2 regions of the Xanthobacter variabilis genome follow, and region 2 is predicted to be linked to the other one. Evidence: riboswitches for the same ligand, from Rfam matches in the RefSeq annotation. Region 2 holds a riboswitch; the other holds the start of a gene.
What was found. A riboswitch is a leader RNA that binds a small molecule or an ion and turns the genes downstream of it on or off. The one in region 2 is predicted to bind glycine.

Region 1 (3,396 bases), 2.1 Mb from region 2:
GCGGAAGTGGCAGGCCTCGCCCGCACCCGCTGCGAGGCGATCCCGGCGGCCGAAACGCGCTGGCCCGAAATGTCCGCGCTGCGGGCTGCCGCGGCGGCGAAGGGCGGCATCATCGACCTTGCGACGGTGGTGGCGGCGGTGAAGCCCACCATCCTCATCGGCACCTCCACCACGCCCCATCAGTTCACCCAGGAGATCGTGGGCACGATGGCCGCCCACGTGGAACACCCGATCATCTTCCCGCTCTCCAACCCCACGCTGCTGCACGAAGCCACGCCGACGCAGATCCTGACCTGGACCAAGGGCAAGGCCTTCGTCGCCACCGGTGCCCCGTTCGACGACGTGGTGCTTGATGGGGTGACCTACAGGATCGGCCAGGCCAATAATGCCGCGCTGTATCCCGGCCTCGGCTTCGGCGTCATCGCCTCCCGTGCCGCGATGGTGTCCGACGAGATGATCTTCGCCGCCGCGCAGGCCGTAGCCGGCCAGGCGCCCGAGGCCTCTCCCGGCGCCTCTCTCCTGCCATCGAACGCGGAGCTGCGCACCACCTCCAGCGTGGTCGCCATCGAAGTGGCGCGCACTGCCATCGCCCAGGGCCTCTCGCACGAGAAGCCGGACGACGTCGTCGAGAAGGTGCGCTCGGGGCAGTGGTGGCCGGTCTATTGCCCCGTCGAAGCGGTTTAGCGAGCGGATCGCCCGCTTAGGGCGGCCCGCGGCGGCTGGCGCCCCCGGGATCATCCGGGGGCAGTGAGACCGAGCGCCATGGCAAGGACGAGATCCGCGCGGTCGCCACTGTGCGACCGCGCGGGCGAGAAGCGGGAATGAAGCGATCGCGCCTCCACCAGCGCCTGGAACAGCAGGTCACAGACCGCCACGTTGTTCTGGTACACAACGGCGCCGCCATCTTCCCGTGGTTGTATTATGCCTAAAAAACAGTCGCTCAACCGCTTTTGTGGAGTGAAACGGAAGTGGGGTTGACAAACTTCCGGCCGCTATATCTGATGCCAGCGTCGAAAGGCTCAACAAGCCTTAAGCTGTTTCCGGGAGAGTGCAGCATAACGCTGCCGCCGAAGGGGAAATCGCCCGAAATCTCTCAGGCAAAAGAACCGGAAACAGTAAGGACACTCTGGAAAGTCGGGGTCTGACGGCCCCGCGCCGAAGGTGTAAGTGCAGCCCGCATCTCGCTGGTTCGCACGAGTCTCTCAGGCTTCAGACAGAGGGGCACGCAATGATCGCGCGTAGCGGTCGGGTTCGTGCTGTTCTGGAGAAGTCATGGCGGGCGATGAAGCAAGTCACCTTCCGGTAAAACACCTCCCCCTGGAAGATCTGCATCGGCAAGCTGAGGCACGTTTCGGCGCTTTTGCAGGCTGGCTCATGCCGCTGACCTATCCGGCCGGCGTCATGAAGGAGCATCAGCACACCCGCGCGCATGCGGGTCTGTTCGACATCTCGCACATGAAGCTGTTCGAGCTGTCCGGCGCCGATGCCGGCGCGCTGCTCGATCGCGCCTGTCCCCTCCAGGCGGCAGCCCTGGCCCCACGACACTCGAAATATTCCTTTCTACTCAATCACGAAGCCGGAATTCTCGACGACGTCATCGTCACCCGGCTGGATGAAGCGCGCTTCATGCTGGTCGCCAATGCCGGCAATGCGGTTGCCGACGAAGCCCATCTGCGCGCCCTCGCCGCGCCGCTCGATGTCACCATCGCGCCGCTCGATCGCGTGTTTCTCGCCCTGCAAGGACCGGACGCCGAAGCCGTGCTCGGCGCGGCCGGCGTCGATGCCGGCGCCCTGTCCTTCATGCAGGCCGTGGAGCCCCACCCCGAATGGTTCCTCACCCGCTCGGGCTACACCGGCGAGGATGGGTTCGAGATCGCTTTGCCGGAGAAGGATGCCCGCGCGCTCCTGTCCCGGCTTCTGGCCGATGAGCGCGTGAGCTGGGTCGGCCTTGCCGCCCGCGACAGCCTGCGCCTCGAAGCCGGCCTCTGCCTGCACGGCAACGACATCACGCCCCTCACCAATCCGGTCGACGCCGCCTTGATGTGGGCGATCCCCAAAAGCGTGCGGGCGGACGGCGCTTTCGTCGGCGCGCCCGCCTTGCGTGACCTGCTGGCGCGGGGCGCCAACGAGAAGCGCGTCGGCCTCAGGGCCGAGGGCCGCCGGCCGGTGCGGGCGGGAACCGTGCTTCGCGATTCCGAGGGCAATGCCGTTGGCCGCGTCACGTCCGGCGGCTTTGGGCCCTCCGTCGATCATCCGGTCGCCATGGGCTACGTGCCGCTCGCTTTGTCCACGCCCGGAACCCGCCTCCACGCAGACCTGCAGGGCAAGTTGATCCCCATGGCGATCCACCCCCTGCCCTTCACCCAGCACCGCTATCGCAAGGGATAAGTCTCATGTCGTCCGTCTATTACACCGAAGATCACGAGTGGCTGCGGGTCGAAGGCGACATTGCCACGGTCGGCATCACCGATCATGCACAAGGCCAGCTCGGCGACCTCGTCTTCGTGGAATTGCCCGAACCGGGGCGCGCCGTGTCGAAGGGCGACGTGGTGGTGGTGGTGGAATCCGTCAAGGCCGCCTCGGAGGTCTATGCGCCCACCGCTGGCGAGGTCATCGAGGTCAATGAAGCCCTCACCTCCGATCCGGCGCGGGTCAATGCCGCCGCGACCGGCGACGGCTGGCTCTGGAAAATGCGCCTGTCCGACGCAAGCCAGCTCGAAAGCCTCATGAACGAAGCCGCCTACAACGCCCTTATCGGCTGACAGGACCCGCAATGACCTCCGCCCCCTTCGCGTTCGTCGACCGGCATGTCGGCCCCGGCGACACCGACATCGCCGCCATGCTGGCCACGATTGGTGCCGCATCCGTCGAGGATCTCATCGACCAGGCCGTGCCCGAATCCATCCGGCTGCGGCGCCTTCTCGACCTGCCCGCCGCCATTGACGAGGCTGAGGCCCTGGACGAGCTGTCCGGCCTCATGGCCCGCAACACCGTGATGAAGAGCTTCATCGGCGCGGGCTACCACGGCGTGAAGGTGCCGCAGGTCATCCAGCGCAACATGTTCGAGAACCCCGCCTGGTACACCGCCTACACCCCCTATCAGGCGGAGATCAGCCAGGGCCGTCTGGAAATGCTGTTCCATTTCCAGACCCTGGTGAGCGAGCTGACCGGCCTGCCGGTGGCCTCCGCCTCGCTGCTGGATGAGGCCACGGCGGTCGCCGAGGCGGTGGGCATCGCGGTGCGCCATCATCGCGGAGCCCGCCATAAGGTGGCCCTCGCCGGCACGGCGCTGCCGCAGACCCTCGACGTGCTGCGCACGCGCGCCGCCCCGCTTGGCATCACCATCGACGGCACGGCCGGCGATGAGGACACCGCCGCCTTGATCGTCTCCTGGCC
Region 2 (3,396 bases):
GACACCTCGTCCAAGGTGGCGGGGCAGCTGCTGCAGATCCAGCTCGACGAGCTCGGCATCGATTACATCGATCGCCGCAACACGCTGGTGGAAGCGGTGACGCTGGACGACATCAAGCGCGTGGCCGCGCGCCTCGCCACCGCGCGCAAGGCGCTGGTGGTGGTGGTGGGCAAGCCGGTGGGCCTGTCCGGCGGCTGATCTTGATGCACCGGCTTGATGCACCGGAAGGCAACGGGCGCGCGGCGCCCGTTCACCATGTTTCCGGCTTTTGGTCACCAAACCGTAAATGGGGGGCCTTCGCACGGTGCGTTCATCGTACCGTTTGGTATAACCACGCCATATGGATAAGCCTATGGAGATGAGCGACATGGGACGCCAACTGGCAAGCGACACGGCCCCTGCGCCGGCAGGAACCTCCGCACGCGGCCTCGTCGGCTTGGCCCTGGCGCTGGCCCTGGCCGGATGCGCCTCGGGCGAGAACCTCGACGGCAGCTTCGGCGCCCAGGATACGGGCGTCGCCACGGGTAATGCGGCGGGCGTGAACAGCGCCGCCACGCCGGCCCTCACCGTGGGCACCGGCGCCAATGCCGTCACCTATGCCTGCCCGAGCGTGACCGTGCGCACCGGGGCCGGCACCTGGCAGGTCACGGAAGGTGGCGCGCTGCGCTACCAGGGCAATGTGGGCCAGCTGGCCCGCGAATGCGCCATCGCCGGGCAGACCATGACCGTGAAGGTCGGCATCGAAGGCCGCGTGCTGCTGGGCGAGAAGGGCACGCCGGGCACCGTGCGCGTGCCGATCCGCGTCGCCGTGGTGGAGGAAGGCCCCAACCCCAAGACCGTCACCACCAAGTTCTTCACGGTGCCGGTTGAAATTCCCGCCGGCCAGCAGCAGTCCGCCTTCACCGTGATCGAGGACCAGCTCAGCTTCCCGCTGCCCAAGCCCGACGAGGTCGAGCGCTACGTGGTCTATGTGGGCTACGATCCGCAGGGCGAAAAGCCGAAGCCCGCGGCCTCCTCCAGGCCGCGCAAGCCCAAGCCGAAGCCCGCCGCCGAGACGGCCGCGCCGGCCGCTCCGGCCGCGGCCGCGCCCAAGCAGGATCCGGGCGCGCCCAGCAGCGACGTGTTCGGGCCGCCGCCCTCCGGCCCCTCCAGCAGCGGGTCGAGCCATAGCGGAAGCAGCAGCGGCTCCAGCAGCGGCGGCTTTGCCCCGCCGCCCTCCTCGGGTGGCTTCGAGCCCCCGCCGAACTGATGACGCGGGGCGAAAGCCCTCCGCATCGCTGCGACCAAGGTCGGCGTCCGCCCCCGGTTGACGCCGCCACGGTTTTTCTTATTGTGCGATTGACGTTGTCTATGAAGCGGAATCGGAGCCTTGGTTTCCGCCGCTTCTGGCATCGTCTCGGATGATCCCTGCGGGAGAGACCGGCTGCGCGCCACCAGCGGGCAGAACCGGCGCCGAAGGCGCAACCGCCCCGGAACCGCTCAGGCCAAAGGACCGCAGGGGGACGACGCTCTGGAAAGCAGCCGCGGCACGCGCCGGCGGCTCACCGAAGGAGTAAGCCGCGCCAGTCCAAACGGCGCGGTGAAATCTCTCAGGTTCCGCAGACAGAGGGGGCGCCCGAAGGACTCAAGGTTTCCGAACCCGGTCCCCCAACCTGGCGCTATCCCCCGGAGCTGCGATGACGCACGCCGTCGACCCTCTCCTCAAGACCCTGTTGCACACCACCCCTTTGTTCGCCGCCCATGTGGCGCTCGGGGCGCGCATCGTGCCGTTCGCCGGCTATGAGATGCCGGTCCAATATCCAGATGGCATCCTGGCCGAGCACGCCTGGACCCGCGCTCATGCGGGCCTGTTCGACGTCTCCCACATGGGACAGGCGATCCTGGAAGGGCCGGACCACGCAACCTGCGCCCGGGCCCTCGAAGCCTTGGTGCCGGCGGACATCTTGAACCTGGCGCCCGGCCGCCAGCGCTATTCCCAGCTCCTCGACGCGAGCGGCGGTATCCTCGATGACCTGATGGTCACCCGCCCGGCTGACCCGAAGGAGGATGGCCGCCTGCTGCTGGTGGTGAACGCCGCCTGCAAGGCCGCCGATTTCGAGCACATCTCCGCCCATCTGCCGGCCAATGTGCGCCTGGCCCCCCTGCTCGACCGCGCCTTGATTGCCCTTCAGGGCCCCGAGGCAGCGGCCGCCATGGCGCGCCATTGCCCGGAGGCCCTGGCGCTCGACTTCATGGCCGCCGGCCCCGCCAGCTTCGACGGCATTCCCGTCCACGTCTCCCGCTCTGGCTATACGGGCGAGGACGGCTTCGAGATCTCGCTTCGGGCCGCCGATGCCGAGAAGGTGTGGAGCGCGCTGACGGCCGAGCCGGAAGTGAAAACCATCGGCCTCGGCGCGCGCGACAGCCTGCGCCTGGAAGCCGGGCTCAGCCTTTACGGCCACGAGATCGACCCCACCACCTCGCCGGTGGAAGGGGGCCTTTCCTGGTCCATCCAGAAGCGGCGGCGCGCCGAGGGCGGCTTTCCCGGCGCCGCGCGCATCCAGCGCGAGCTTGCGGAAGGCCCCGCGCGCCTGCGCGTGGGGCTAAGGCTGGACGGGCGCGCCCCGGCCCGCGAGGGGGCCGAAATCCTCCATGAGGGCGTCCAGGTGGGCGTGGTGACCTCCGGCGGCTTCGCGCCGACGCTGGGGGCGCCCATCGCCATGGGTTATGTGCCACCGGCGCTCGCCGCGCCGGGCACGAAGCTCGAGCTTCTGGTGCGCGGCAAGCCGCTGGCCGCCACCGTCACCCCCCTTCCCTTCGTGCCGACGCGCTATGCGCGCAAATCGTCGAAAGAGGCCTGAAGCATGACCATCGTGCGCTACAGCAAGGACCACGAATATGTGCACGTCGACGGCGACGTGGCCGTGGTCGGCATCACCTCTTATGCCCAGGGCCAGCTCGGCGACATCGTGTTCGTGGAGCTGCCCGAGCTCGGCAAGGTGGTGGAGCAAGGCAAGGAAGTGGCCGTGGTGGAGAGCGTGAAGGCCGCCAGCGAGGTCTATGCCCCCGTCTCCGGCGAGGTGATCGAGGTGAATGCGGAGCTGGAAGGCAATCCCGGCCTCGTGAACCAGCAGCCCGAAGTGGACGGCTGGTTCCTGAAGCTGAAGATCTCCAACCCCGCCGAGCTGGACGGCCTGATGGACGAAGGCGCCTACCAGGCCCTTGTCGAGAGCCTCGGCTGAGGCCATGGCCGGCGACTTCCGCGCCACCATCCGCTGGAGCCGGGAGGCCGAGGTGTTCACCGACGGCCTCTATTCCCGGGCCCATCTGTGGGTCTTCGACGGCGTGGAGGTCCCCGGCTCGTCGGCCCCCTCCTCCGTGCGCCTGCCTTATTCCCGCGCGGATGCGGTGGACCCG

Region 1: it holds a riboswitch for glycine, as region 2 does, so the genes downstream of both, gcvT (glycine cleavage system aminomethyltransferase GcvT) here and gcvT (glycine cleavage system aminomethyltransferase GcvT) in region 2, are expected to answer to the same signal.

Annotation. Positions count from the first base shown of each region.
Region 1 covers NZ_CM195533.1:2,193,989-2,197,384, reverse strand. Annotated here, with positions in the region: gene V5F26_RS09520 (NAD-dependent malic enzyme) at 1-684, shown strand, start outside; glycine riboswitch at 1,032-1,119, shown strand; gene gcvT (glycine cleavage system aminomethyltransferase GcvT) at 1,273-2,388, shown strand; gene gcvH (glycine cleavage system protein GcvH) at 2,394-2,762, shown strand; gene gcvP (aminomethyl-transferring glycine dehydrogenase) at 2,774-3,396, shown strand, end outside.
Region 2 covers NZ_CM195533.1:112,980-116,375, forward strand. Annotated here, with positions in the region: gene V5F26_RS00500 (M16 family metallopeptidase) at 1-198, shown strand, start outside; gene V5F26_RS00505 (hypothetical protein) at 368-1,249, shown strand; glycine riboswitch at 1,401-1,505, shown strand; glycine riboswitch at 1,509-1,608, shown strand; gene gcvT (glycine cleavage system aminomethyltransferase GcvT) at 1,677-2,840, shown strand; gene gcvH (glycine cleavage system protein GcvH) at 2,844-3,221, shown strand; gene V5F26_RS00520 (OsmC family protein) at 3,202-3,396, shown strand, end outside.